Regions from separate parts of the Candidatus Thiodiazotropha sp. AKAK3 genome, predicted to be linked through region 2. Evidence: predicted binding sites of a transcription regulator. Region 2 holds the regulator's gene; each other region holds the start of a gene.
The links. Region 2 encodes FliA, which starts transcription of late flagellar genes. Its sites were predicted from a motif close to GCTAAAGTTNNNNNNNNNNCNGCCGATA; they were not measured.
Positions count from the first base shown of each region.

Region 1: a site for FliA is predicted at 6,004-6,031, ahead of AC4IE7_RS07660 (GGDEF domain-containing response regulator). Genes of this name have one in related genera too.
Region 3: a site for FliA is predicted at 4,091-4,118, ahead of AC4IE7_RS02360 (HAMP domain-containing methyl-accepting chemotaxis protein). Genes of this name have one in related genera too.
Region 4: a site for FliA is predicted at 2,550-2,577, ahead of AC4IE7_RS19705 (methyl-accepting chemotaxis protein). Genes of this name have one in related genera too.

Region 1 is NZ_JBSYOQ010000041.1:11,450-19,238, forward strand. It holds gene AC4IE7_RS07635 (sodium ion-translocating decarboxylase subunit beta) at 1-1,057, opposite strand, end outside; gene oadA (sodium-extruding oxaloacetate decarboxylase subunit alpha) at 1,059-2,861, opposite strand; gene AC4IE7_RS07645 (OadG family protein) at 2,928-3,191, opposite strand; gene AC4IE7_RS07650 (Maf family protein) at 3,455-4,060, shown strand; gene AC4IE7_RS07655 (HDOD domain-containing protein) at 4,236-5,147, opposite strand; gene AC4IE7_RS07660 (GGDEF domain-containing response regulator) at 6,056-7,789, shown strand, end outside.
Region 2 is NZ_JBSYOQ010000025.1:2,296-10,084, forward strand. It holds gene flhF (flagellar biosynthesis GTPase FlhF) at 1-916, shown strand, start outside; gene AC4IE7_RS04445 (MinD/ParA family ATP-binding protein) at 903-1,781, shown strand; gene AC4IE7_RS04450 (RNA polymerase sigma factor FliA) at 1,787-2,533, shown strand; gene cheY (chemotaxis response regulator CheY) at 2,611-2,982, shown strand; gene AC4IE7_RS04460 (protein phosphatase CheZ) at 3,009-3,743, shown strand; gene AC4IE7_RS04465 (chemotaxis protein CheA) at 3,815-6,055, shown strand; gene AC4IE7_RS04470 (protein-glutamate methylesterase/protein-glutamine glutaminase) at 6,146-7,207, shown strand; gene AC4IE7_RS04475 (flagellar motor protein) at 7,204-7,789, shown strand, end outside.
Region 3 is NZ_JBSYOQ010000018.1:57,663-65,451, forward strand. It holds gene rsuA (16S rRNA pseudouridine(516) synthase RsuA) at 1-133, opposite strand, end outside; gene thiC (phosphomethylpyrimidine synthase ThiC) at 130-2,019, opposite strand; TPP riboswitch at 2,055-2,156, opposite strand; gene AC4IE7_RS02350 (protein-L-isoaspartate O-methyltransferase family protein) at 2,510-3,178, shown strand; gene AC4IE7_RS02355 (isochorismatase family protein) at 3,288-3,866, shown strand; gene AC4IE7_RS02360 (HAMP domain-containing methyl-accepting chemotaxis protein) at 4,260-5,915, shown strand; gene AC4IE7_RS02365 (propionyl-CoA synthetase) at 6,192-7,789, shown strand, end outside.
Region 4 is NZ_JBSYOQ010000071.1:249,874-257,662, reverse strand. It holds gene AC4IE7_RS19720 (DNA polymerase Y family protein) at 1-1,184, shown strand, start outside; gene AC4IE7_RS19715 (hypothetical protein) at 1,208-1,663, shown strand; gene AC4IE7_RS19710 (TlpA family protein disulfide reductase) at 1,678-2,199, opposite strand; gene AC4IE7_RS19705 (methyl-accepting chemotaxis protein) at 2,850-5,237, shown strand; gene AC4IE7_RS19700 (hypothetical protein) at 5,501-5,671, opposite strand; gene AC4IE7_RS19695 (hypothetical protein) at 5,789-6,301, opposite strand; gene AC4IE7_RS19690 (DsbA family protein) at 6,510-7,127, shown strand; gene AC4IE7_RS19685 (class I SAM-dependent methyltransferase) at 7,579-7,789, shown strand, end outside.

The DNA of each region.
Region 1 (7,789 bases), on a different contig from region 2:
TGAGGAGAAAATTATGGTGATTGGTCTCTAATCCTACCTTGTTGACCACTCTGGCAGCCATGGGAACTGCAGAGACACCTGCAGCGCCAATCAGGGGATTGACCTTGCCTCCGGTGACTCTATACATGATTTTACCCATCAGAAGCCCTGTCGCAGTCCCGATGCAAAAGGCGAAGGCACCCAACGCCAATATTCCCAGTGTATCCAGGGTAAGGAACTTATCAGCAGAGAGTTTTGAACCAACAGCCAATCCCAGGAAGATCGTAACAATGTTTATGATCTCATTCTGAGCCGCATGGCTGAGTCGCTCAACCACGCCACTCTCGCGAAGCAGGTTGCCAAAGGTCAGCATGCCTATCAGTGGGGCCGCTGATGGTAGAAATATCACACATAACAACAATACTGCGAACGGGAACATCACTTTCTCAAGCTTAGTAACATGCCGCAGCTGTTGCATTACAACATTCCGCTCAGTCTCTGTAGTCAACCAGCGCATGATTGGTGGTTGGATAATCGGAACAAGTGCCATGTATGAGTAGGCTGCCACAGCTATCGCGCCCAGGAGATCAGGCGCAAGCCTGGAAGCCAGAAAAATGGCAGTTGGCCCATCTGCCCCCCCAATTATGGCAATCGCAGAGGCATCCGCTAAGGTAAAATCAAATCCGGGTACGAAATTAAGTGCCAAAGCGCCCAGCAATGTAACGAAAATACCAAACTGGGCCGCCGCACCAAGGAGCAGTGTCCAAGGCATTGCTATCAGGGCACCAAAATCGGTGAGCGCACCTACCCCCATAAAGATCAGTAGAGGAAAAACACCTGTTTCTATCCCCACATGGTAGATATGGCCCAGCAGACCATCACTCCCCCCGATACCCGCTAAAGGGATATTACTGAGAATTGCGCCAAATCCGATGGGCAGCAATAACAGCGGTTCAAACTTCCTTACCACTGCCAGGTAGATCAATACTCCGCCGACGCCCATCATGAGCACCTGCCCCCATTCGAGATTCGCTATGCCGGTTGACAGCCATAGCGGTTCTATACCTATTTCAACCATTTCAGGAGAGACTCAGTAGTGGGGTTCCAACCTGAACGGTTTCACCCTCTTTAACTAGGATCTGAGAGACAGTGCCCGCAGATGTGGCACGCACTTCCGTCTCCATCTTCATCGCTTCCAATACCATCACCACATCACCAGCAGCGATCTGCTGACCCACAGATACTTTTACGGTGTGGATGTTACCGGATAGGGGCGCGGTTATCTCAGCCCCTCCTGCTGCGGGGGCCGGAGCTGGCGCAGCCACAGGAGCAGATGATGCTGCCGGCGCAATATCGGTGACTGCACCTGCTGGTGATACCTTGACATTGTAGGTAACCCCATTGACCTCGACCTGATAGGCCTCTGGTCCGGAAGAGGGTGCTGCCGCAGGTGCTGTTGGCGCCACACTCTCGACGGCTTGCTCTGTCCCCGGCACAGGCTCAAAAGCATCTGGATTATCCCGGTTTTTGAGAAATTTCAAGCCAACCTGAGGAAAAAGAGCGTAGATGAGAACATCATCAACCACATCCTTGGCCACTTTGATACCATGTTCATCAGCCAGCCCCTGAAACTCTGCAGTCAGTTTATCCATTTCCGCATCAATTCGATCAGCTGGGCGACAGGTGATGGGGACTTCGCCATCTTTCAAGACTTTAGCCTGAAGCTCAGCATTTACAGGCGCAGGAGTTTCACCATACTCCCCTTTCAATACCCCTTCAGTCTCTTTAGCGATATTCTTGTAACGCTCCCCCATGAGCACATTGATTACCGCCTGGGTGCCAACTATCTGTGATGTCGGTGTCACCAGAGGGATATAGCCCAGGTCTTTGCGCACCTTGGGGATCTCTTCAAGAACCTCATCGAGTTTGTCTGTAGCACCCTGCTCCCTTAACTGGTTTTCCATGTTGGTTAACATGCCGCCAGGAACCTGAGCCACCAGAATACGTGAGTCGACCCCCCTTAGAGACCCTTCGAATTTTGCATATTTTTTTCTTACTTCTCGGAAATATGCAGCAATCTCTTCGAGTAGAATCAGATCCAAACCGGTATCACGGTTGCTCTCTTTCAATACCGCTACAACTGATTCAGTCGCTGAGTGACCATAGGTCATACTCATCGAGGAGATTGAGGTGTCCAGCATATCAAGACCAGCTTCGGTACATTTTATATTGGTAGCCGTACTCATACCGGTAGTGGCGTGACTGTGCATCGCAATCGGTATCGAGACATTCTCCTTCAGACGGGTAACCAGTTCATAGCCGATATAGGGATTCAACAGGCCGGCCATATCCTTGATACAGATGGAGTGGCACCCCATCTCCTCCAGCTTCTTACCCATATCCAGCCAGTAGTCCATGTTATGAACCGGACTGACGGTGTAAGACATGGTTCCCTGAGCATGTTTATCGACTTTCAGTGTTGCCTTTACCGCAGTTTCCAGGTTCCGCAGGTCGTTCATCGCATCAAAAATACGAAAAACGTCAACGCCATTGGTGGCCGCTCTTTCAACGAATTTATCGACCACGTCATCGGCATAATGGCGATAGCCTAGAATATTCTGCCCTCGAAACAACATCTGCATCGGAGTATTAGGCATCGCCGACTTAAGTATTCGGATACGCTCCCAAGGGTCTTCACCCAGGAAGCGTATACAGGCGTCAAAAGTCGCACCTCCCCAGGTTTCAAGTGACCAAAAGCCGACTTTATCCAGCTTTTCAGCAATCGGAAGCATATCGTCGATACGCATTCTGGTTGCAAATAGAGACTGATGTGCATCTCTCAGCACAACATCTGTAATTCCTAGTGGTTTCATTTCACTCATTAGCTAACCGCCGTTGTTGAAAAAACAGCCTGGTTTCAGGTGTTGATAAAATAGGTATATTGATACTCAATGATGAGTAGAACGATATTGGTTTACTGCAGCAGATATTACGGCAATCAGATCGCCACGAATACCCGTCTGTGCCTGGTTGCCTGCAGCCATTGCTTGAGCAGAATGCGGCTCAACTATTCCATGTCGTTCGCTCACCATCAGTGCAAGTTTTGACATCCCTTTCATTGCAAAAACCAGAACAAGAAGGAAAGTGAAAACTATCCCCATTCCAAGGATCATTAGATTGACGCCTGACAGTAACAAGTCTTCGATTGGCATATGATATTTTTACTCTTTGATAATTATTTTTGTCTTTCTACGTTGGGTTACGTCATGTTGTCAAGCAGCAAATACCTTAACAAATTTATATAACTAATTGTTTTTTATCAATTAGCACTGCATTTATTTAGAATATATATATTCAGTATTTATCCCATCAATCGATTTTATAGACCTTAATAAAAATTGAGACTTTTTTCCATAAAGCCCAACCCTGTCTGGTAAAATAGTAGAAATATTAGTTCACACAACCTAAAAGCAGTATGACACAGGCAACAGATCCATCACATCCGTCACTCATTCTAGCCTCAAGCTCACCCTATCGCAGGGAGCTTCTCAGTCGTCTGGGTATAGAATTCAGCACTTTTTCACCATCAATAGATGAGTCTCGACAATCTGATGAGCGTGCTGAAGATCTTGTAGTACGCCTGTCCAGGGAGAAAGCACTGGCGGTTGCACAATCCCACCCGGATGCTCTCATTATCGGCTCAGATCAAGTCGCTACCGTTGCCGGAAAGGTAGTAGGTAAACCGGGTGATCATAAAACAGCCGTTGAACAGCTTATGAGTGCTTCCGGCCAACGGGTCACTTTTTTCACAGGCCTCACACTCTACAACAGTAAATCCGGGAACACGCAAACCAGCTGCGTACCATTTTATGTTCAATTCCGTGAACTGACTCAGACTGAGGTAGAAAACTACCTTGATAAAGAAAAACCCTATAACTGTGCAGGCTCTTTCAAGTCAGAAGGCCTGGGAATCAGCCTCTTCGAGCGAATGGAGGGTGAAGATCCAAATGCTTTGATTGGATTACCATTGATCTGCCTTAACAATATGTTGCGGCAAGAAGGGGTTAATGTCCTGGGATAGATTCGAGCAGAACTGAATAGATAGATTTCACTCTGAAACAAGGTTGTTTCAAAAACTGGCATTGCCCACAAAACCCGTTTTCACAAACTGTGGAGCAATAGCCCAAGGCCTGTTAACACTGATCGAATCGGCCCTAGTGGGCCGCGTGGTAAGTTTGGTAACCCTCAGAGCCCCGCTAGTTGATCGCATCCTCAACTTGCTTGGTATCCGCATCCAGATCACCCCCATCTTCAGAATGGTTCAACCGCTCAAATGCCTTAATATCAGTCCGATCAACTGTTGCCAGATAATGATCCGTACCTTCATGTGACAAGATATTGGCTACTTGAACAATATCCACATAATCCACTGGAGCATCCACACCTGGATCACGACTTAAGTCTTCATGGTGCGCAGCTACATCGATGATATTCTGATCAAATTTCCAAAGCTTTAAAATAGTACCGCCAACGTGAGGGTGTAACTTACGCAAAACCTTATCAAGAAAATCAGGATTATCTATTAATTCTTTGAATTCACAGGCTTTTATTAAAAGTGGAATATGACCTATATCATGAACAAGGCCAGCCACCAACGCCACATCGGGATCTATACCCGGTTGCTCTTTCGCTAACATTGCAGCCTGAGCACCCACCTTGACTGAATGGTTCCAAAGCCTATCCATTCTCCTCTCAATCTCTTTGATTGGGGTTCGAAATACCTCCTTCATCGATACCGCATAGACCGCATTTTTAACCCTCTGGAATCCAATACGGGTGATTGCCGGCTTAATTGTCGCAATAGTATTCATGCCACGATAGAGGGGGCTATTGGCGTAACGTATGAGCCTGGCGGTAAGGGAAGCATCCCGAGAGATCACCTTCTCCAAATCTGATGCGGAGCTATCCACATCATTGATTATAATCAGTGCTTCCAGAGCTAATGCCGGCAGTGTGGGAAGATAGATATCATTGGCTAGAAGATCCTTTTTTACCGAATCGACAAAGGCTTTTGTTGTTGTAGATTCAAACCGCCTCTTTTCCCGTTCCTGATCGGTCTCAGTATTAACTGCCTCACCATCTGCAAGCGTAAAAACCGATTTACTCATGAGTTAACGACCAACCATGTGATTCAGAAGGTTTTTCAAATGAAGCCAGAGAATGGCTACACTGATTCATATTTAATTTTAATGTTCGCAAGCCAGGCCCTAGTCCAATCAACATTTCAAAACCATCAGATTCCATATTAACTATCTATCACCCACTTATTATATATCCAGCGCTTTCAACTGAACTGCACTCCGCTAATTGAGCAAGTAGGCTTTAATTGAGATATGTCTCTATCAGGCCATACTCCAACCCGCATTAACACAAGACAAGTAGCGGCAAGGTATGTGGATTTCTCCAGTTTCCCCTATTAATTCAAACTAGTTGAGTGATTAGTATGCGTCAAGGATCACATAAACTGGAAAAAGCTATTGAAAATCTCATGGCCAAGCGTTAAGGCAAAATCAGCTTTCTTCCGTGAATTAAATGTCTCAATTCAGAAGAGGCACTCTACTTGGTAGACCTGTTTTAAAAAAACTACAAAGCAAGAGATGTCTATTTTGTCCGGACAGTAAGACTTATCAGGCCCTAAATCGATGTTTACCTGTGTGCCGATTCAAACAATTAACCAGAATTCAATTAAACAGCAATTTTTTTAAATCTTTCACAAAAAACAGAAAGACATTTGACGATAATAGAGAGCAGATTATCACTGCAAAAGTACTTCGCTACCAGTTTCCAGACCCAGTCTGACAATACAATCATCTTATTCCAGTAAACCAAATAGGAAACCATACCCGGTCTATTAGTGATGTGTCTCTCATTTTTATCATGTAAAAACCGCCAAGTATCACATATTTTTCCTCGATAATACATGCATTTAGGAGATTTTTTGAATATATTCATCACCTTCTTTTCACTCAAGTTTTCATAAGATATGTCGACGTTATGAGTAAGCAAAGCATCGACCATGTCTAAACAACAAGACTCTGACGGAATGGCAGAACAAGCACTCAATCGCTTTATTCAGCATACCGGCGACAAGCCGGTTGTGCTTATAGCTGATGATTCACGGGTGGTCCGTGTATCTCTTCGTAATATATTGAAGGAGGAGTGCCATCTGATTGAAGTTGAAGATGGCGTCCAGGCGTGGCAACAACTTACTGATAACCCTTCGATCAACCTGGTCTTCAGTGACCTCTCTATGCCGAATCTTGATGGTCGAGGATTACTATCCAAAATAAGAAACTCTGACGCGAACCATATTGCTAACCTCCCCTTTATTGTTGTAACAGGAAACGAAGCATCTCCTGAGATCGCCGACGAACTTGAAAAGCTTGGCGCTACGGGGATGGTGAATAAGCCTTTTGATCCAAATCTGATTAAACAATTCGTTACCGAATTGGCTACCGAATCTTCTGAAGAGATTTCAACCGAATCACAGGCCACCGATCCACAGACAGATTTTTTGGAGGAGACTGCAGACAAAAGCCAATTCATGGAGGTTGCCAGCAGAGAACTCTCATTTGCAATCCGCAATAAGAACGAACTTGCACTGGCACTGGTACAAATAGACCAGTTCAGCAGCATTATCGAACACTACAGCGAAGCTGCAATCGAACATATTCTGCTTGCTGTGAAAGATATTATTCAACTACACATCCATCCGGACGACACTCTTGCCTACTTTGGTAGTGGTTGCTTCTCCATATTACGTCCAGCATCGAATGCTATAGGAACTCGGTATCTGGGAAGGAGAATACTGGATGACCTCGCAGCCAAACAGTTCTATCTAGGAGAGTCAGATCAAAGTGTAGGCGCGAGTATTGGGATTTCAGCGCCAGACATTAAACCAGGAATACGCTTGCAGGACCTATTGATTCTTGCTGAAGGGCGCCTCAAGGCAGCGCTTGAAAATGGTGGCGAAAAAGTAGTCGACAAAGGTAATGAAAACCTTACGCCTGTCTCCTCTCAGGAGAATTCAGAGCTATCCAATGTCATTTCAAACACGCAGACAAGCTCACCTCACTCTCTTACTAAAAACACAACAGAAATCAACCGCCTGGCTGCTGAGCAAGTTGCTGAAATCAAGGCAAAGTACAGCAGTCAATCTAAGGATGTTGAATCTCAAGCCTCCCAGATTGCCGATTACAAACAGACTCTGGAACTATTAACAGCGGAAAATAGAGCACTGATTGAAGACGTCAATCATTGGAAGAAGGAGTCATCAGAGGCAGAACAATTGCGCAGACAGCTTTTTGAAGTTGAAAGTCAATTTCAGCAACTAAAAGTCAAATTCACCGAAGTTCATACTGTGAATAGTGAACTTGCTCAGCGTAGCGAAACCATTGACCGGGAGAACCGGCGACTGATTGACGAGGAGGAAGAGAGAACCGCATCACTGAGACAATCCCATCAGATACTTGAAGGGGAAAATAACCGTCTGGAAGAGCAGATGCGAGAACTCAAGAACCGTGCAGAACGCGCTGAACTTGAAAGCCTGAAGTCAAATCAACTGGTAAGCAGTCTCAGAGATAATGGAAATCTGCTGCGCATGCAGCTGGATCAACTGCAACAACAAGTCAATGAGCTACAGGAGCAGCACTACGAGGACAAGGAGGCAAAGGTCGAAGCCAAAGAACCGGTGTCGACTCTGGTGGAGAAGAGTTCTGAGTTAAAATCCGATACAGAGCTTTTAGACGAA
Region 2 (7,789 bases):
GCAGGAGATGCAGGCACTGCGCCGGATGATGGAAAATGAGTTATCCGAACTGACTTGGCGCGATATGGGCCATCGTCGTCCTCAAACACAAGAATTGATGCGGCAACTCATGGGACTTGGTTTAGATGCCGCCCATTGCCGTGAATTGGCCTATCGGGCAGAGGATGCTGAGACCCCTGAACTGGCCTGGAGACAGGCTTTGAATCATCTCGGTCGGGAATTTCTGGTTGAGCATGACGATCTGCTTAATGCCGGAGGTATTCTGGCTCTGGTCGGCCCAACCGGCGTTGGAAAGACAACAACCATCGCCAAACTGGCGGCAAAGTTTTGTTTGCGCCATGGTAATCGCCATCTGGCACTGATTTCAGCGGACAGCTATCGCATTGGTGCTCAGGAACAGTTACAGAACTATGGTCAAATTCTGGATGTGCCTGTTCGCAGCGTCACTTCCCCTGAGGAGTTGAGTAGTGCTCTGCATGCATTTGCAGAAAAACGCCTGGTATTGATCGACACAGCAGGAATGGGTCAACGGGATCTGAAATTGACAGAGCGTCTAGCGCTCTTGAATCAGGGTAATCATCCGGTGAAGGCCTTACTGACACTCTCAGCGACTACACAGCGTAGCGCTCTGACTCACGCGATTCGTTCATTTGGTGCTATCTCACCTGTGGCTGCAATCCTGACAAAAATGGATGAAGCCGCCTCCCTCGGTGGTGTGTTTTCTGCGTTACTGGAAGCAAGGCTTCCCCTGGCGTTTACCACTGATGGCCAGCGGGTACCTGAAGATATTCATGTTGCCCGATCCGAAGTACTAATAAGGCAGGCTGTTGAAATGACGCAACAGACAGAACATCAACCCGATGAGGAGTATCTGGCTATGGCCTTCGGAGGAATGAGCGAACATGCAAATGTCTGAACATATCGAAGACCAGGCAACCGGACTACGTAGGATGGTTAACCCAGAACCTGTTAGAGTAATTGCTGTTACTGGCGGCAAGGGGGGCGTGGGTAAAACCAATATTTCCGCCAACCTGGGGATTGCCCTCTCCGAAATGGGACGGCGGGTGATGCTGTTGGATGCGGATATGGGGTTGGCTAATCTGGACGTGGTACTTGGATTACATGCTAAACTAAACCTCTCCCATGTGATGCGGGGTGAAGCTTCCCTTGAGGATATCATTGTCACCGGGCCAAAGGGTTTGCGGGTTGTACCGGGCGCCTCTGGTATTCAGCACATGGCGGAGATGTCACCAGCAGAAAATGCAGGATTGATTCATGCATTTAGTGAGCTGGCCAATGATGTGGACATATTGCTGATCGATACTGCAGCAGGTATTTCTGATTTGGTAATCAGCTTTAGCAGGGCGGCTCAGGAGCAGATTGTGGTTGTCTGTGACGAGCCAGCATCAATTACAGATGCCTATGCCATAATTAAACTATTAAATCGAGAGCATGGTATCAGTCGTTTTCGTATACTGGCCAATATGGTCAAAACTGTTCAGGAAGGACGCGATCTGTACAACAAGATGTGTCGGGTTACTGATCAGTATCTGGATGTTATGCTCAGCTACATGGGCAGTATTCCGTATGATGAGCAGCTCAGGAAAGCGGTGAAGAGTCAAAAACCGGTGGTTGAGGCCTTTCCGAGATCGAGAGTAGCGCAGGCGTTCAAGAATTTAGCCAAGAAGGCCGATAACTGGCCTGTACCAACTGGAGTCAGTGGTGATCTGCAGTTTTTTGTCGAACGCCTGATCCAATTTTCAAGCCAATATGGGGAGTAATGACGGTGAACGGTTTAGCGACATACACCGCCGTGCAAAAGCAGCAGAGCTACAATGACTTGGTTAACCAGCATGCAGGGCTGGTCAAAAGGATCGCCTATCATTTGATGAACCGATTGCCACCTAATGTGCAATCGGATGATCTGATCCAGGCAGGTATGCTGGGTTTGCTGGAAGCAAGCAAAAACTATGATCCCACTCAGGGTGCCAGTTTTGAGACCTATGCGGGTATCCGCATCAGGGGTGCCATGCTGGATGAGATCAGGCGTAGTGATTGGACACCACGTTCTGTGCATCGTAAGGCACGCATGGTGGCCGAGGCGATGCGAGAAATCGAAAACACCGAGGGTCGAGATGCTCGGGATATCGAGGTGGCGCAGGCGCTTGAGATGAGCCTGGAGGATTATCATCAGATCCTGCAGGACTCAACCGGATGCCGGATATTCAGTCTGGATGAATTGACAGCAGTCAGTGATGGCTTTCCGGCTTCCCGTGAAGGCCCGATGGACAGCCCCTTTGAGGGTTTGCAGAAGGATGCCTTCAAGAAGGCGCTGGCTGAGGCTATAGCCAGTTTACCTGAACGGGAGCGATTGGTGATCGCTATGTATTATGACGATGAAATGAATCTTCGGGAGATCGGGCATGTGTTGGGTGTCAGTGAATCTCGGGTCTGCCAGATACACAGTCAGGCAACCTTGCGATTGCGCTCTAGACTGACAGAATGGCTCTCACTAGTGCACGAAGAAGAGTAGTAATTGGTTGGCCTGTAGATGCCGTGATTGGAGATGACCGGTAAAAATACAGGAGGGAGTAAGCATTGGACAAAAATATGAAGATCCTCATTGTGGATGATTTCTCCACAATGCGGCGAATTATCAAAAACTTGCTGAGAGACTTGGGTTTCAACAATACCCAGGAGGCAGACGATGGCTTGACTGCATTGCCCATGTTGCAGAGCGGGAATTTCGATTTTCTCGTCTCAGACTGGAATATGCCTGGCATGACGGGTATCGATCTACTGAAGGCTGTGCGAGCAGATGAGAAATTGGCTAGCCTGCCAGTTCTTCTAGTGACAGCTGAGTCTAAACGCGAGCAGATTATTGAGGCAGCCCAGGCAGGCGTCAACGGTTATGTTGTAAAGCCCTTTACCGCAACCACCCTGGAAGAGAAGATCGGTAAGATCTTTGAACGCGTGGGTTAACCTTTTTTCTCCGGGAGTTTCTCACTATGGGGCAACAACAGGATAACCAGCTGCGTTTAGATACAGCCAAAGCGTTGGTCAGCAGTTTGGAATCAGGCGATGAAGAGGAGTCTGAAAGGCTGATCGCAGCACTGACCACTCCTACAAATAATGATCAACTGTTTCTTGAAGTCGGTCGTTTGACACGCGAGCTGCATGATGCGATCAATGGGTTTCTACTCGATGCGCGCATCAACGATATGACCAGTTTTGAAATACCTGATGCCAAAGAACGGCTCAGTTATGTCATTACAATGACTGAGCAATCTGCGGATCGTACCCTGACAGCGGTTGAAAAGAGTATGCCGTTGGTTGAAGGCATTGAATCCCAATCCGCTGAATTATTGGAGCAGTGGGAGCGATTGCGTTCTCGTATGCTGAATAAGGATGACTTTAAGGATCTGAGTCTTTCTTTGTCTGAATATCTCGCCAAATCTAAAGAAGATGCCGCCAGTCTGCATAAAAACCTCTCTGACGTGCTAATGGCTCAGGACTTTCAGGATCTCACCGGCCAGATTATCCGTAAGGTGATCACACTGGTTCACGATGTTGAAGAGAAATTGGTAATGTTGGTCCGCATTACGGGCGATAAGTTTGACGAAGGGAGCGAAAAGAAGAGTAACGAAGAGTTGGCCGGTCCGGCGATTCCAGGTCTCGATCAAGGGGATCAAGTGACCAGTCAGGATGACGTGGATGATCTGCTCTCCAGCCTTGGATTTTAGTTATTCAGGTTTAGACCGATATATCAGTCAATAAGAATGGCAATATTCGGTAGTGTTACCGGGAGTGTTAGATGAGCATCGATGTCAACGACGAAATCCTTCAGGATTTTTTGGTCGAGGCAGGAGAAATTCTTGAGCTGCTTAGTGAGCAGTTGGTCGACCTTGAGCAGCAACCTGACGATTTTGATCTGCTCAACGCCGTTTTTCGTGGTTTCCATACCATCAAGGGTGGCGCAGGCTTTCTCACCATTGATCCATTGGTTGAGGTTTGTCACCGCGCAGAAGACGTATTTAATATCCTGCGCCAAGGTCAGCGCAGTGTAGGGCCGGATTTAATGGATTCGGTGCTTGAAGTGCTGGATGTCGTGAATGCGATGTTCAATGATGTGCGCCAGGGGGTCATGCCCGATCATGCCGAACCCAGTCTCATTCAACGCCTGAATACATTTGCTGTGCCCGAAGGTGAGGAAGAGGTTGAGGAGGAAGCTGTCGAGGCGGTTGAAGAGCCGGCGCAGGCTGATTCCGAGGCAGAGACGGAAGATCTGAGTGAAAACGAATTCGAAGAGCTTCTTGATGCCATCCAGGAACCAGCTGAGACTACTGCCGCAAGTGACAATATCTCTGAGGATGAATTTGAATCGCTATTGGATGATCTCCACGGTAAGGGGAAGTTTACCGGTAAACCTAAAGCAGATGAAAAGAGTCAGAAAGCTGATTCGGATGATATTTCAGAAGATGAGTTCGAGAATATCCTTGATCAGATCCATGGCAAGGGCAAATTCGATCCCAATAAAGTAGCAGACAGTGAGCCAGAGAAGAAAAAAGCGGCAGGAAATGCCAGCGATGATATCTCTGAGGATGAGTTTGAGAATATTCTCGACCAGATTCACGGCTCGGGTAAATTCGATCCGAAAAAGGTAAAGCAGGAGGCCCCTGCAGCACCAAAGGCAAAACCTGCAGCGAAAAAGAAAGCTGTGGCGAAAAAGAAAGTTGCAGCGGCTAAAAAAGCACCTGCTCCAAAAGAGGCTCCCAAGCCTGCTGCCAAGTCCGAGCCCAAAGCTGCTGCAGAAAAGAAAGCGAAAGCTTCCGCAAAACCTGCTGCAAAAGGGGCTAAGCCTCCACAGGCAAACAAACCACCGGCAGAGACATCTGTTCGGGTGGATACCCAACGCCTCGACGATATTATGAATATGGTCGGTGAGCTTGTTCTGGTTCGTAATCGCCTGGCGACGTTGAAAGCGACTTTGAATGATGAACAAGTATCGAACGCAGTGGGTAATCTCGATGTGGTGACCTCGGATCTGCAACTGGCAGTGATGAAAACCCGCATGCAGCCGATCAAAAAAGTTTTCGGTCGTTTTCCCCGTGTTGTGCGGGATCTGGCTCGTAGCCTTAAAAAAGAGATCGACCTGGAGATGCAGGGTGAAGATACCGATCTGGATAAGAACCTGGTCGAGGCGTTAGCCGATCCCCTGGTGCATCTGGTGAGAAATTCAGTCGACCATGGTATCGAACAGCCGGAAGAACGTGAGCAAAAAGGAAAGCCCAGACGGGGTACCGTGGTACTGTCCGCTGCACAGGAAGGCGACCATATTCTGCTCTCTATTGCCGATGATGGTAAGGGGATGGATCCTGACGTATTACGTGAGAAGGCTGTTGAAAAGGGCATGATGGATGCTGATGCAGCTGCCAGGTTGGATGATAGGGAGTGTTTTAACCTGATTTTTGCACCCGGTTTTTCCACCAAGACTGAGATTTCCGATGTTTCGGGGCGCGGTGTTGGAATGGATGTAGTAAAGACACGTATTGCCCAGATGAACGGTTCAGTTGAGATCGACTCGGAATGGGGACAAGGCAGTATCATTATCATCAAACTGCCATTGACCCTGGCAATATTGCCGACCCTGATGGTGTTGCTGAACGATCAACCTTTCGCCCTACCTTTAGCCAGTGTTGTGGAGATCTTTAATCTCGATCTCAAGCGTACCCATGTTGTTGATGGGCAACTGACCATCATGGTAAGAGAGCGTGCGCTACCGTTGTTCTATCTACGAAACTGGCTGAGACCCAAAAACCCACTGACCACTGAAGAGAAGGGCAATGGGCATGTGGTAATTGTGAATGTAGGTAATTTGCAGGTTGGTTTGGTAGTCGATCATTTGATCGGGCAAGAGGAGGTTGTGATCAAGCCTTTAGGGGCTTTACTGCAAGGTCTTGAAGGTATGGCTGGCGCCACTATCACAGGTGATGGAAAAATCGCATTGATCATGGATGTACCTGGTTTGATGCGAAAAAATGTTAAGAAATTTTAATTAATCGGTTTTTGACGGGGTGTTGCATAACGCTGAGAAAGCTTGGGTTGCTGCCCGTCTCTAAGACTAAAGTGGTTTTTAAGAGGGAATATGGGCGCCAAAGTGCGAGTACTGATTGTCGATGACTCCGCCTTTTTCCGTAATCGTGTGGCGGCGGCACTGCAAACCGCTAGTGACATAGAGATTGTTGGCTTCGCCGCGAATGGTGCAGAGGCAATCAGGCAGAATAGATCCTTAAAACCTGATGTGGTAACGATGGATGTCGAGATGCCTGTGATCGATGGGATTACAGCAGTTCGTAAAATCATGGCTGAGATGCCAACTCGAATCCTGATGTTTTCTGCTGTAACCACCGAAGGTGCCAGGGAGACGCTTGATGCATTGGATGCCGGGGCAATGGATTTTCTGCCGAAGGAGATGGCTAGTCCGGTTTCAGGTGCGGAAGAGACTGCGAAGGAGCTACTCGAACGGGTGCGGAATTTAGGTAAATCCTCTTTGTCCAGATCTCGTTCCAGTGTCAAAGATTATCTCAGTCAATCTTCCCGTGTATCTCCAATCAAGCAGGCTGCTCCTTCATTCACGAGTAACCCTGAAATGGTGGCAATTGGTGCATCGACAGGTGGACCGGTTGCACTTCGTCAGATATTAAGTGCGTTGCCAAGAAATTTTCCACTGCCTGTAGTTGCAGCTGTACATATGCCGGGCAGTTTTACCACAGCTTATGCGGAACGACTTGATGTTGCCTGTTCAATAAAGGTCAAAGAGGCAGTGGATCGTGACAGACTGGTTCCAGGGGAGGGGTTGATCGCACCCGGTGGAAAGCAGTTGCGCGTTGTGAGAGGTGCTGGGGGCTACCAGATCCGGATTTCCGAAGCCCTGCCTGGGGAGATCTACCATCCAAGTGTCGATGTTTTTCTTTCATCGGTTGCGGAAAGTTATCGGGGTAATGCACTGGGACTAATATTAACGGGTATGGGAGCCGATGGTCTTAAAGGGGCAAAAAAGTTGAAAAATACGGGTGCTTCCCTTTGGAGTCAGGACGAGAAAAGCTGTGTGGTCTACGGTATGCCACAAGCTGTTGAGAAGGCAGGTCTGTCTGATCGTGTTCTGAGTCTGGATGAGATGGGTCCATTGCTAGCGAGACTGAAATGAGAGTCGACTTTCTGAGTTTTATCGGAATTCTGGTCGCTTTTCTGGCGATACTTGGTGGTAATTGGCTAGAAGGGGGGCATATGGACTCCCTGGTCAATGGTCCTGCTATGGTGATTGTCATCGGCGGTACGATTGGCGCCATTTTGCTACAGACGCCTGTGCCGGTCTTTTGGCATGCACTACGCCTCTCCGGACGTGTCTTTCTACCAGCCAAGCTCGATATGCGCACAACCATAGATAAGTTGGTGCAGTGGAGCAATATTGCAAGAAAAGAGGGGCTGCTGGGTTTAGAGACGATCGCTGATGAAGAGCCTGACCCTTTTATCCGTAAAGGTATGCAGCTGTTGGTAGATGGCAGTGAGCCCGATGCGCTACGTTCTATTCTTGAGATGGAAGTGGATGCCAGTGAGCAATACGATATCCAGGCATCCAAGGTATTCGAGGGAATGGGAGGATATTCACCTACAATTGGCATTATCGGTGCGGTAATGGGATTGATTCATGTGATGCAGAATCTGGCTGATCCCAGCAAGTTGGGTAGTGGTATTGCTACAGCTTTCGTTGCAACGATATACGGGGTTG
Region 3 (7,789 bases), on a different contig from region 2:
CACTTATAGCCACCTGATGGGCAGGTTGTACTATAGCTGAGCCATCGACCGAGACCCGTCCAGCCCGGATAGCACTACGTACTTCGGAGCGACTGAGTTCAGTGACCTGACTGATATATCGATCAAGCCTCATAGCTCTTTATAGAGCTTGCCTCCCTGGGTTTTGAATTCGACAGCCTTCTCCTGCATCCCTTGCTCAAGTGCTTCTCCATCAGTGACACCAAGGGTCTTGGCATACTCCCGCACATCCTGAGTAATCTTCATGGAACAGAAGTGGGGTCCACACATGGAACAGAAATGCGCCACCTTATGCGCCTGATGAGGCAAGGTTTCGTCGTGAAAAGCAATCGCCTTCTCAGGATCCAGACTCAAAGCAAACTGATCCTCCCAACGAAACTCGAAGCGGGCTTTGGACATGGCATTATCTTGCAACTGAGCACCGGGAAAACCCTTTGCCAAATCAGCAGCATGAGCAGCAACTTTATAGGTAATGATACCCTCCCTTACATCCTCCTTGTTGGGTAGACCCAGATGCTCTTTCGGTGTGACATAGCAGAGCATGGCGGTACCGTACCAGCCAATCTGTGCCGCCCCGATACCGGAACTGAAGTGGTCATAGCCGGGAGAGATATCAGTCACCAGAGGACCAAGGGTATAGAAAGGCGCTTCAAAGCAGTCCTGCAACTCCTTCTCCATATTCTCCTTTATCATCTGCATCGGCACATGGCCCGGCCCTTCGATCATGACCTGGACATCATGTTCCCAAGCCACTTTGGTAAGCTCACCCAGTGTCTCCAGCTCACTGAACTGCGCCGCATCATTGGCATCGGCCAGACAACCTGGACGTAAACCATCACCCAGGGAAAACGCCACATCATAGGCCTTCATGATCTCGCAGATCTCCACAAAGTGGGTGTAGAGGAAGTTCTCCTGATGGTGGGCCAGGCACCACTTGGCCAGGATCGAGCCGCCACGGGAGACAATACCGGTCACCCGCTCGGCTGTGAGAGGTACATATCGCAACAGCACCCCTGCATGGATGGTGAAATAATCGACCCCCTGTTCAGCCTGCTCGATCAGGGTGTCACGCATTATCTCCCAACTTAACTCTTCAGCCTTGCCATCAACCTTTTCCAGGGCTTGATAGATGGGCACAGTACCTATCGGCATTGGTGCATTCCGCAGTATCCACTCACGGGTCTCATGGATGTTATTACCGGTTGAGAGGTCCATCAGAGTGTCCCCACCCCAACGTGCCGACCAGGCCATCTTCTCTACCTCTTCACCAATCGATGAGGTGATGGCGCTGTTACCGATATTGGTATTGACCTTTACCCTGAAGTTACGACCGATGATCATCGGCTCAAGCTCAGGGTGGTTGATATTCGCAGGGATAATTGCTCGACCAGCCGCCAATTCAGAACGTACAAACTCAGGGGTCACTTGATCTGGAATTTGTGCCCCAAAACTCTCCCCGGCGTGCTGTCGCAGCAGCTTTGCATATTGGGGATCATTACGCAGTTCCTGGAGTCGGCAATTCTCGCGTATCGCCACGAACTCCATCTCTGGAGTGATAACGCCCTGACGAGCATAGTGCATCTGAGTTACGTTACCGCCCGCTTTCGCACGGCGAGGCGCTCGAATGTGCTCGAATCGCAGATGGGAGAGTTGTGGATCGTTCTGGCGAGCTTGACCAAATTCAGAACTTGGCCCGCTCAGCAACTCAGTGTCATTGCGCTCTTCGATCCAGCCACTGCGCAGATCCGGCATACCAAGCAGCAGATCAATATGCTGCTCAGGGTCGGTAAATGGACCTGAAGTATCATAGACCGGAATCGGCGGATTCTCCTCGGCACCAAAACTGGCAGAAGTCTCTTCCTGGCTGATCTCACGCATCGGCACTCTGATATCGGGTCGGGAACCCTCAACATAAATCTTGCGTGAGTTGTAGAAGGGGCGAGTTACCTCCTCCGACAGACTGGCGGTCTTTTTGATGAAATCTTCTGGAATGGCACTCATTTAGGAAACCTCGCTAAGGCAGAGAGTGCGTAGACCTCAGTAGGTTTCAGCTTCCCTCCGCCGGTATGATCCGGATCAGGTGATTAAGGGTCTTTCTCAGTCCAGGATATAAACACCGGACACCCCTAGCCTTTGATTGGGAAGAGTATAACCTGAATCAGGCTTTTTTATAGCGTGGCTGAAAAAGTGCGGCCAGAGAGGGGATCCTCTATTCATAACATAGAGGTTGAAAAGCCATTATCAGCGAGCCAGTAAAATATAGGTTAAAGCTTAAAATTATCCTTAAATATTAGAAGGATAGCTTGAAATAAATACTAAAACCATCAACCATTTAAAACTCTAAATCCCATAAAAAACAAGGATTTAAATCCGAACCCACTACCTATCCCGGTAGAGAGCTATTCCTTCTGGAATCTTGCCCGCAAGGGTCAAAAAACGTAGTCTAATGCGTCTGCCAGACTAAACCATAAGAAATTTCAGGATATTTATAATGATGGCAAACCTCTTCGAAAAAGCCCGTTTCAACATGGTGGAACAACAGATCCGCCCATGGGAAGTTATCGACCCAAGCGTCTTGTCGCTAATGGAAACCATGCCCAGAGAGGCATTTGTACCTGAGGCCTACAACGATCTTGCCTATGCAGATATAGAAGTTCCGATCGGTCACGGACAGAAGATGATGTTCCCACGTATCGAAGGTCGACTGATGCAGGCTCTTGATCTACAGCCTGACAACAGAGTGCTGGAGATAGGGACAGGTAGTGGCTATCTCACCGCCTGTCTGGCAAACCTTGCCAAAGAGGTTGTCTCTATAGATATCCATCAGCAGTTTACCGATGCGGCGGCAGGCAAGCTCGAAGCGCAAGGCCTGCAAAATGTAACACTGCTGACAGGTGACGCCCTGGCAGAGCCCGTGGAGGGAGGCCCCTTTGACGCGATAGCTGTTACCGGCTCACTGCCTACCAGCAAGCAGGTTGAAATATTTCGTCAACAGCTGGCTATCGGGGGACGGATGTTTGTTGTTATCGGTGTCCCACCCGTGATGCAGTGCATCCTAATCACAAGACATGAAGAGAAGATATTCCAGGAAGAGAGCATTTTTGAAACCGAAGTAGCAGCTTTAGAGAATGCTCCCGCTCCGGTGGAGTTTGAGTTCTAACCCCTCCTCTAGGGTCTGTTAACACTAATCAAATAGGCCCTAGCTGCCTTTGATTGGAACCAAGCAGCAGGGTGGGAAATATAATTATTATGACGAGTAGAGGGATATCATGAGCATAAATAAGAGCACATTACCACTGACACATGCAGCAACCAGTCAACTATTGATTGTCAACACCCAGGAGAGACTGACCAAGGCAATGCCTGATCAGGATCTGGCACTGATGATCCCCAGCATCGTCCAGCTGAGCAAAGCCGCCAGTATGCTGGACATTCCCATCATCCTCTCGGAACACTATGGGCAGGGATTGGGAAATACACTTTCTGAAATCACCGAGCACCTTCCCCCACACACCAAGGCTAAAGATAAGCTGACCTTCTCCTGCTGTACCGCCCCCGGATTCGAAGAGGAGCTGGCTGAAAACGGTGCGCGGAAACAGATTGTGATGGTGGGCCTGGAGGCCCACATCTGTATCTTACAAACTGCGGCCGGTCTACAACAGTGGGGATACCAGGTCTTCGTCGCGGAAGATGGCATCGCATCCCGTAAGGCCGTCCACCGTGAAAACGCCATCATGCGCATGCGTCGCGGCGGTATCAACATCACCAATATGGAATCTGTCATATTTGAATGGATGGGCGATGCAACCCACCCCAAATTCAAAGAGATTTCTCAGTTAATCAGATGAGGCGCAAATGATTGATTCGGGATCGGGTATGGCTAGTGTACACCGATCCCTGAATCAGTCGTTAACTGCTAACAACTTTCGACGCCCACAATCCAGCCACCCCTCGATGCATAACCTGTATGTTTGGTAAACCTGGGTAATTCACTCTGAATTATCCCTCACAACTCTGCATTTCTGCACCACCGCTAAAGTTAACAATTATTCATATTTATTATGAAAAAGAGACTCAAGTTATCCAATTAAACATCGCTATATTCATCATACACAGCGATTTCTGACTTCGAATTAACCTCTCCTACTCAGGGATATTGAGGAAAAAGACTAACTATTAGCCATTCGGAGAGCGCTTTCCGAATGTCAGGTCAGTTTAACACTCAATTTCTGGTGATCTCGATGTCAATTCTAAATAACCTACCCATCAAACTACGACTCTATATTCTTGTGGGCATTTTGCTCTTCGTTTCGCTATTTGTGGGACTATTGGGACTCAGGGGTATGCAGCAGGCTGACCATGCAATCGATGAGCTATACCACACCGATATGGAACATATGCATCTGTTGTCGACAATTCTTGAAAAACTAGAAGACAGTCGCGCACAACTTCTGCTGTCACTCCAGCATGACCCCAGCTCACCCTTTGCGGCCATGCATAACCACCCACCATCCATGCACATCCAGAAAGTCGATAAAAATGTAGAATCGGTCGACGAACACTGGGCGGAATTTATCGCTTCTCACCTGACAAGTGAGGAAAAACAACTGGCCGATGAGTTCAATAGAGAACTAAAGCGCTATGAGAGTGAAGGACTGAAAGCCACCACTAAGTTACTTGAAGGGGGGGAATACCATAAAGCCAATGAAGTGTTATTGAAGGTCATCAATCCATCCCTGCATAAAATCAATGTGACAACCAAAAAACTACTGGACTCGGTTGAGCATCAAGCTGAACTCGCTTTCACTGAGACGGATCAGTCTTACCACAGCATGATAACCCTGATCACTACCAGCCTGGTATTGGGTGCATTGATCAGTATGACACTGGCCTACATCACCATCAGCGGCATCTCCAGAGGCGTCAGTGTGGTTGAGAAGACCGCGAAACAGCTCGCGGATGGAGAGTTGAACGCCCGGATAGACTACAGCAGCAAAGACGAGATCGGACACATCGCTGTCTCATTCAACCAAATGGCAGAGAAATTCCATGATGCCATGAACCAGGTCAAGGACTCAGTGGTGCAACTGGCCTCGGCGGCAGAAGAGACCTCCTCAGTCACAAATCAGACCACTGAAGGCATCAACAAGCAGCTGACCGAAACCAGTCAGGTTGCAACGGCGATCAATCAGATGAGTGCCACCGTACACGAGGTGGCGCATAATGCGGTCGATGCAGCAACTGCAGCAAAAGAGGCAGACAGCACCTTTGTCGAGGGCAGAGAGGTCATCGATCAAGTCATCGAAGGCATTGGCGACCTGGCGAAAGAGGTGGAACAAGCGGCAACAGTAATTCAGGAACTTGAGCATGAAAGCCGCAATATCGGAAGTGTCCTGGATGTCATCAAAAGCATTGCCGAGCAGACCAACCTGCTGGCTCTCAACGCTGCAATAGAGGCTGCACGAGCCGGAGAGCAGGGTCGTGGATTTGCTGTTGTGGCTGATGAGGTTAGAACCCTGGCCGGACGCACCCAGGACTCGACTCAAGAGATCGAGGAGATGATCAGTAAACTCCAGCATGGCGCTGACAATGCAGTAAAGGTTATGTCAAATGGCAAGGAGATGACTCAAACCGGTGTTGAACAGGCGGCATCAGCTGGAGAGGCTTTGCAGAAAATCAACACTGCAGTGACTCGCATCTCTGAAATGAATACCCAGATAGCCAGTGCTGCTGAAGAGCAGAGTTCGGTTACCGAGGAGATTAACCGCAGCATTCTCAGTATCAACTCTGTGACTGAACAATCTGCATCAGGTGCTCAACAGACCGCTCTGGCCAGCGATGAACTGGCCAGGTTGGCAGATCAACTCAAGACTCTGGTCGACCGTTTCAAGGTATAGACTGAACCGATGCTCTGATCGAATCCATTCGATCAGAGCATCCCCTCATCAGTGTCTCGGGCAGGCGCTACCATGTCGCCCTGCTTATGCCCGCCTCACAGCAGATCCCCATAACTGTTCATGCCATCAACAGCCCTGTTGATCCTTACCTCTGATCTTCTACCACTCAAAAAGCAGATTTATCCATATAAATTTAGCGGTATTAGGCACAAAGTGTCGACATATTTCAATTCATTGGCTATATATTAGAGACCTTGAGGCAGTTATTACCAAATTATGTCGACATATAATCGACAAACAGACACCAGAGGAACCCGTCACATGTCCAAATATGCTGAGATCTATAAACACTCCTTGGATGACCCACAAGCCTTCTGGGGTGATGTTGCCCAGGGACTGCATTGGGATAAGCCTTGGGACAAGGTTCTGGATGAGAGCGCCCAACCCTCACCCCGCTGGTTTGTCGGCGGTCAGCTCAATACCTGCTTCAATGCCCTGGATCGACATATCGATGCGGGCAATGGCGATCGGCTGGCATTGATCTACGACAGCCCTGTTACCAATCAGAAGCAAACCTTCACCTACTACGAACTACGCGAGCGTGTAGCCAGACTGGCTGGGGCACTAACTGCCCGGGGCGTAGAAAAAGGTGACCGGGTTATCGTCTATATGCCGATGATTCCTGAAGCCGCCATCGCAATGCTCGCCTGCGCCCGGATCGGTGCAATACACTCAGTGGTGTTTGGTGGATTTGCAGCCAAAGAGCTGGCCACAAGAATCGACGACTCGAAACCAAAAATGGTGCTTTCTGCCTCCTGCGGCATCGAACCCAGTCGCGTGGTGGCCTACAAGCCTCTACTGGATGAAGCGATCGAGCTTTCTCAACATAAACCGGATGCCTGCATCATCAAGCAGAGACCTCAACTGACCGCAGAACTGCAAGATGGGCGGGATTCTGATTGGGATCAAGCATTAGCCCAGGCAGAGCCGGCGGATTGCGTCCCGGTTGCGGCAACCGATCCACTCTATATCCTCTACACCTCCGGTACCACGGGCCAACCCAAAGGGGTGGTCAGAGACAACGGAGGACATGCCGCTGCGCTGCTCTGGTCTATGAAAAACATCTACAACATCGACCCAGGGGATGTCTATTGGGCTGCTTCAGATGTCGGATGGGTGGTTGGCCACAGCTATATTGTCTATGCGCCTCTACTAGCGGGTTGCACCACTGTAATCTATGAGGGAAAACCGGTCGGAACCCCCGATCCAGGCGCATTCTGGCGGGTGATCAGTGAATACAAGGTGAAAGTCCTGTTTACTGCGCCCACCGCTTTTCGCGCCATAAAAAAGGAAGACCCTCAGGGCGCCTACATGTCCAAGTACGATCTCAGCTGTATGGATACACTCTATCTTGCAGGTGAACGTTGTGATCCGGATACCCTGCACTGGGCAGAGACCATGCTGGAAAAACCTGTCATCGATCACTGGTGGCAGACCGAAACCGGCTGGGCCATTGCAGCCAATCCCATGGGGATTGAGCCACTACCGGTAAAAGCTGGCTCGCCGACCGTCGCAATGGTTGGCTATGATGTGCGAATTCTTGATGAACAGGGTCAAGAGAAGCCTGATGGCGAGATGGGCGACATTGTTATCAAGCAGCCCCTTCCCCCCGCCTGCCTGCCAACGCTATGGAACAATGAACAGCGTTTCGTGGATGCCTATCTGCGGGCACACTCCGGCTACTATCTGACTGGCGATGCTGGTTATAAAGATGAAGATGGCTATCTCTGGATCATGAGCCGAACCGACGATGTCATCAATGTTGCCGGTCATCGTCTCTCCACCGGTCAGATGGAGGAGGTATTGGCCAGCCA
Region 4 (7,789 bases), on a different contig from region 2:
AGCAGATTGACCATCCCGAGCTACAAGGACTTCCTATCGGCATTACCAATGGCTCCCAGGGAACCTGTATCATCACCAGCTCCTATGAGGCTCGATCCTATGGCGTACGAACTGGTATGCGCCTGAAAGAGGCTCAACGAATCTGTCCGGAATTTCGCCAGGTCCCCTCTCACCCGGAGCGCTACGCCCAGGTATCCTCCCGTATCATGGAATCACTCGCGGACATCACGCCCGACCTGGAAGTCTTCTCTGTGGATGAGGCCTTTCTCGATATCACCCGCTGCCAACGCCTGCTCGGTACGCCACAACAGATTGCCCACAAGGTGAGAAAGGCGGTATCGGACGCCTCGGGGGGCATGCTCTGCTCGGTTGGCGTCAGTGGCGACAAAACCACCGCCAAATATGCTGCCAAACGAAACAAACCCAATGGGCTGACCATTATCCCCCCCGGCTTGGCCCGTTCCGAGCTGGCCAGAATCCCGGTTACCGAGTTGTGCGGCATCGCTCGTGGTATTGGTCGCTATCTGGCAGAACGGGGGGTATATAGCTGCGGTGATATGCAGCGCCTGCCAATCGGTGAGATCGGACGACGCTTCGGAAACCCCGGACGGCGCATCTGGCTAATGGCTCAGGGGCTCGATCCTGATCCGGTTCATACCGACGTTGCCGCCCCTAAATCCATAGGCCACGGCAAGGTCATGCCGCCCAACACCAAAGACAGGAAGATCATCGACACCTTCCTGCTGCACATGACCGAAAAAGTGGCATCCAGACTACGTCTACACCAGTTTCGCGCCACCCACTTCTATATCGGAGTTCGACTCGAAGCCGGTTTCCTCAGTCGCAAATATCGCTGCGACCCGCCCACTGACCACGCTCCTGACATTTTGGCCATGTGTGATGATCTGCTCGACAACCACTGGGCAGGAGAAGGCTGTTTTCAGGTACAGGTGACAGCACTCGATCCGAAACCAACTGGCTACCAGGCCGATTTTCTAAACCCTGGACAACAGCAGAGGGACCGGCTCAACCAGGCCATGGACAACATCAACCGACGCTACGGCGAATTTACCCTGGCCCCAACCCGTCTGCTCGGACGCTCCCAAATGCCCAATGTCATCGCTCCGGCCTGGAAGCCCTCCGGCCATCGGGAGACGATTCTGATGAATGGTTCAAAATCCTGAATGATGAATTTAAGCTGATTAAGATGTGTACTGCCATCTACTACGCTTCCAGCAATCAAGAGTTTCGCACAGAGTTTCCCGATCCCCGGGCCTGTCTGCCGGTGATCAAAAAACAGGGAGGCATTGCCCTGTTACCCTGGGGAAGAAGAAAACAGCAGACAGGCAAACTCCCCCTCGGCGGATGGGCGCGACTCGACGCCATCTATGGTGGACATTGGGATCGGTGGCGGCCTCTTCCAGTCAAGCTCGATATACGTCAGTTCATGGAGGTGGATTTTGAAGGAAACCGACGCTGGTTTGATGTCACATCAGGCAAGTGGATTCAGGGGCTGATCGCTCACTGCCATCATGAACGACGTGTCTATGTGGTCACCATTACACCAGAACTGGACGATTCCGAGTACGAGCGCTGGCCAAGAATACTCAGTGCCGGAAATCGGTCAAAATCACCTGTTGCAGCTGACTTTGGCACATACTAACCAGGCCATAGATATTATGGCGTCTCCTCTGCGAGTAGCTGTTTGATATAAGCCACCACTTCATCACTATCCCATTCAACAGGACCAATCGCTTTAAACCTCATTCGACCAGATGAATCTATAAGAAAACTACTCGGATAGACCTTGATACCCCAAGCATCAGCAACCGCCTTTTTTTGATCGAGCAAAACAGGAAAATTGAGTTCCAGCCTAGTTGCTATTCGCTCTACTCTAGCCCTCTTCTCTTTGACATTGACAGCAAGTACGACCAGCCTATCTGAAGAGATTGTCTCCACCAACCTGGTCATTGAAGGCATCTCTTCAATACAAGGTGGACACCAGCTTGCCCAGAAATTAACCAGAACCACTCTCCCATTTAAGCCACTCAGGCTATATTTTTGATTGTTGATATCAAATAACTCAATGCTATTAGCCTCTTTAGATGGCTTTATCTCTTCTAACCATCCCCCATTGGCAGAAGTTAAAAGCATGAACAGAAGTGAAGCAGTAATGAGTCGTTGATAGACAATTCGCATAAATATTTCTGAGTTTAAGTGCGTAACAGGGCCAGTTGGTCGTAGGGTCTGCGTCAAAATTCTTCTAGTGTAAAATCATTATTTCACCATGGAACAACTTATAGCATCCGACTTTGTTTTTTATATATTGTTCAATTTACACCCTCTATAGATCAAAATACACCCTATCAATAAACGAAGCACGACTCTCTCAGTTGCTATAGTTTCAAAAAAGAGTTGGGATGATTAACATTTTCACTTTGAAATTTAATATCACCATTCAATTAAATACTTTATTTCTTTTTTTGTTCTACAAAAGACTAATATTGTTTGTTGTATTTAAGTTTTTATATTATTCGCAGCAACTATTTCTTAAAGTTTTATATACAAGTGTCGATTAAACAGATGGAAATGGAATCTAAATCAAACAGCAAGGATTCACTGATCATTTCGATAACCGGTGCAAGCAAAAGCAGCATTAAGTAAAACACCTGCGTTTATGAACTCATCAGCGGTTCTGCCAAGGGAATACCACTCTGGATTCCATCAAAATAAGTAGCAGTAAATAATAGTGCCTATAGGCGGCTTGTAGGCAAATAACAGTATCACCTGAAATATAACAACAATCAGGGTGAATATAGGATATATGTAATATACCAAGGGGACTTGCTATGCTGTCGCTATCTCGTTTTTCTTCTATTCGTACAAAACTATGGCTTGGTTTCGGGCTGGTATTGTCCATCTTTTCAATTAGCTCAGTGATTACATTATTGAGTCTTAATGAAGTCAATCGCGATGTGGACAAAGTCATAACCACCAATCAGCCGACAATTTTATTGGCAAAAGATTTAACATTACATATTGAGCAGGCTACCGCATCACTTGGTTTCTATATGGTAACGAAAGAAAATTACCATTTGGAAGGCTATACAGAGGCACTTATAAGAACTAAAGAAGTACTTAGTCTATTAAATAACGCAACCCTACGTAATCCTGAAATTGATTATGATGAAGCACTGAATTTGGTAAAGGAAGAGATTGAGGCATTCGAAGAGACCGCAAACATTTTATTGCAGAAAACATCTTCTTTTGAGGAGAATTTTCCTGGTATCTCCTATGCCAACCAGTTTATCAATCCATTAAGCAGAAACTTCATGCAGCTTACGACACAGATGATTATGTCCGAAATGGATGAGGATTCTGAGGAAGGGCGTAAGCAACTTTTAGCTGATATTGCAGAATTGAGATTTACCTGGAGTCAGGTAATGAATGGTATCCGTGGATACCTGGCTTTCAGAAACAAGAATAATATAGAGGATATGAATCTGTACCTTGGGCAGGTGGAATCACTACTTAAGAAGCTTTCAGATCGTGAAGAGATACTTACACTTGAGCAGGTTGATGCACTCGATATTTTTATAGCAAATATCGTTATCTTTAATAAGCATTATACAAAATTACTAGAAATACATAGCAGTGATCAGTGGCGTAGTGATGCCGCACTGGTACGCAACGAATTAAATGTTGATCTACAGGCAATTCAAACCAATCTTGCAGATCTTGCTGGAGAGCTTCAGACATCAATAGATCACACTAGCGAGTCCTTAACTGAGAATACCCAATTCGTATTTGATTTAGTGATCATTCTGTTAATCATCGGCCTGATAGTTGGGTTTGCAATTAGTTGGTTTATTGCTAACTCTATATCCATACCTATTACAAAAGCAACAAATACCATGCAAAATATTGCAGATGGCGATGGTAACCTGATGAACACCCTTGACCAATCTGGTAATGATGAATTAGCGATGTTAGCAGCAAGCTTTAATGTATTTGTTGGTAAAATAAGAGACCTTATCAGGCAGACTGCTCACTCAACCGAATCTGTTATTAATGCAGTTGCTCAAACCAGTGAAAGCTCGAGCCAAATTATTAATGGTATACATAACCAAGAGAGACAAATAGAGCAAGTTACAACCGCAATGAACCAAATGACCTCCTGTATTAGTGATGTAGCTAAGAATGCAACTATTGCTGAAGAGGCGGCTAAAACTGCTAATGAAGAGACTCATAGTGGATGTTCTATTGTACGACAAACATCTGACGCCATCGAAGAACTTGCAAGTGAAGTAAAGAATGCAGAGCATTCTATTAAGAGAGTTGAGCAGGAAAGCTTGCATATTGGTAGCGTTCTTGATGTTATAAAAAGCATCGCTGAGCAGACCAACCTGCTAGCACTCAATGCAGCAATAGAAGCTGCACGAGCCGGGGAACAAGGCCGGGGTTTCGCAGTTGTAGCTGATGAAGTACGCAGTCTTGCTACAAGAACGCATGAATCTACCGGTGAAATACAAAGTATGATTCAGTCACTTCAAAATGGCACACAAGAAGCAGTTGCTGTTATGACCTCTGGTCGAGCAAAGGTAGAGGCCAACGTAAAACTTACCGGTGAAGCTTTAAATTCACTTAATACGATAAATAGAGCAGTAAACACTATTAATCAGATGAATACTCAAATTGCAACAGCTGTAGAGCAACAGTGTGCCGTTGCAGAGGAGATTAACAACAATATTTCTAATATTAACAATAGCAGCAAGCTAAATACTACGGAAGCCAATACTACTGCTGACACAGTCAACTCCCTGGGATCGTTTGCCTCAGCCCTGCAAATGGTTGTACAGCAATTTAAATTTTCTGGAGACAGCAGTTTAGATTTTAGTGCAGCTAAATCTGCACACATAGCCTGGAAAGCGAGACTACGTTCGTTTCTCGATGGCATGGAGTCCCTATCGAGAGATGAAGCAGTATCACATCATAATTGTGCATTCGGAAAATGGTATTATAGTGAAGGATTAAAGCAATATGGTGATAGCTCTGAAATGCAAGCTATTGAACAACCACATCACGACCTTCATGATCTAATCAAGGAGATTATTAGCTCCAAAGAAAATGGTGATAAAGAGAAAGCTGAATATCTATACACAAAAATTTCACCAATATCCAGCCAAATTGTTAATCTATTAGAACAGGTCGAAGAGTCGATATCCAGTAAGAGCTAGTTATAAATAGTTAGTTATCAAACATAGACTGCTTATCCATTTGTATGGTAGTTGATAATAGACTTCTATTATCAACTATTATTTTGGATTAGCTCTATTGTGACTTATCTATTTTTTAATAGAATGCAACCCCATTATAGTGACAATGAGCTTTTTTTCGTTAGTTACTCTTGTCGATTAAGATTTAACGGATATAGTAGAATTTTTGAAAGTAATTAGCAGATATTTAGTACATGGTCGAGTATCATTTTAAGTTCTCTAATTTATTTACGCCAAATCTGCACACCAATAGCCACAATTCCAAGAGCAATTCCTGAAGAGAGCACCATCCTCGCAAACCATTCTGGCCAGGCGGGTTGCGGTGTTATTAATGCAAAAAAACCAATAACAACTAACCAGAATGCCACCTTTCCTAATAGCGCGAATTTTAACAAGATAACCTCTTAACTTGCTCTATATTCTGATTCATTATTTTATATCTGTAATCAGTTAAACTATCAATTCTTTTATTCAAAATAGTGTATTTGTTTGCGCGATATACTCAGGCGTCATTATAATAGGTTCTTGTTTGATTTCACACCCATTATATGCATAATCATATTCAACTCCTCACCATAATATTCCACCAATAAGTTGATATTATCATTCAGTTCTGTCCTTGCAAACCACATACTCTGTTGATGTTCGAAATAAAAGGCTTGATAGTGAATGAGACTTGGCCTCCCTGTTCCATCCAGAAATCGCCTGAGAGTTGTTACAACTGTTAGACCTGGTATTGATGTCTGTTCTATTTGAAATTTATTTATTACCTCCCCTAATCGAGGACCGTCGCTGTCAATTATTCTGTAGAAGTGTTGAATCAGATTATTTTCATTATAAGCAGCAAGGGGAAATAGAGTGACTGTCAAACGATCACCCTCTGACAACCCATAAAGTTTGATTATTTTTATTCCAGAACTCTCTAAGGTTATCCAGTCTACCTCTTCTGAGATAATTGGTTGTGATACTACCCATAACAATAGAGCTAGAAGAAGATTTGATATACGCACTTCTGATTCCTCCACTTTACCTTCACATAGAATTGTTATTAATTCTTAAAAAGTGAAAAATAAAGAGAGTCACCTCTCGATTTCCAGATCTAATAATTATTTTCTTAGAATATATTTCTAACACTTCCTGTGTGTACTCCATTCAGATATTCCATTCTTAAAATAGCGCTTTAATAGTTTCTATAATATTATACTATTCAATAATTAACGGAAACTATTTCTAATGCCGCATCTTTATTATGTTCACGATCCAATGTGCAGTTGGTGCTGGGCTTTCAGACCTACACTCTCAAAACTGATAATAAGTTTACCAGATTCAATAACCTACAGTTATCTTCTAGGTGGTCTGGCTGCAGATTCAGAAGAGCCTATGGAAATGGATATGCAGGAAAGATTAAGGAATACCTGGTTGACTATTCAGCAAAAGTTACCCAAGACCGACTTCAACTATAATTTTTGGTTAAATAATGTACCTCGCCGCTCAACCTATCCTGCATGTCGAGCTGTCATCACCAGTAGAAAAATGGACGCAGCATTAGAAGAGCAGATGATACTTTCTATTCAACAGGCATATTACATGGAAGCAAGAAATCCATCTGATAATTCGACACTGGTTGAAATAGCAGGTGAAATTGGCTTGGATAGATCTATTTTTCAAAACCTGTTGAATAATGAGTCTATTAACAACAGTCTATTAGATGAGATTGAGCAATCAAGATTGATGGGGATAAACAGTTTTCCTGCTCTTGTACTGAAAATTGAGGATGGATATTGGCCGATCGCCGTCGACTATCATGATGAGAATAGTATGTTAGATATTATTCACCAACTATTTACCTGATATCTAGTGTACCTCGCCATAGATTCTGTACCATTCAGAGCCGCCCCATTACGTCAGATCAAGGCGTGGCTCGCAGGGAATGGCAGGCCCTTTACAAGAGCCACAACGCAGAGCAGGCGTATTGGGCCGACCCCTCCGGGCGAGCCTGGAAGGGGTTATCCGCGGCGTTATGCCTCTTGGCAAGGGAGGGGCCATTCCCTTCGAGTCATGCCTTGCACCCCAAGGGCACTTCCTTCGGGGCGCGGCTAACCCCTTCCAGACTCGCTGAATGGTACAGAATCTATGACGAGGTACACTAGCAAGCATGTTAAACTTAGACGAGAGCCTTCAAACTATTTGATTAACCTGAAGAATAGACATTTAATCACATCATACCGATTTAAGGCATGGATTGCCGATAATCGCCAGCTGTTGTGAATCCTGCAATACTTGAATATAAAAGCAATGAATTATGTTGACTGATAAAAATATAGATAGACTACGCAAAGATATTTCATTTACTGCCGATCTCAATGGAGAAAAACTATTAATTCACTCCACCTGGGGCATTTTCTCACCTAAGGATATTGATGAAGGTACCCAGCTATTGATCAATAACTTACATATAGAGCCAGAGTTTGACTGCATGGATCTGGGTTGTGGTTATGGCCCAATAGGACTTT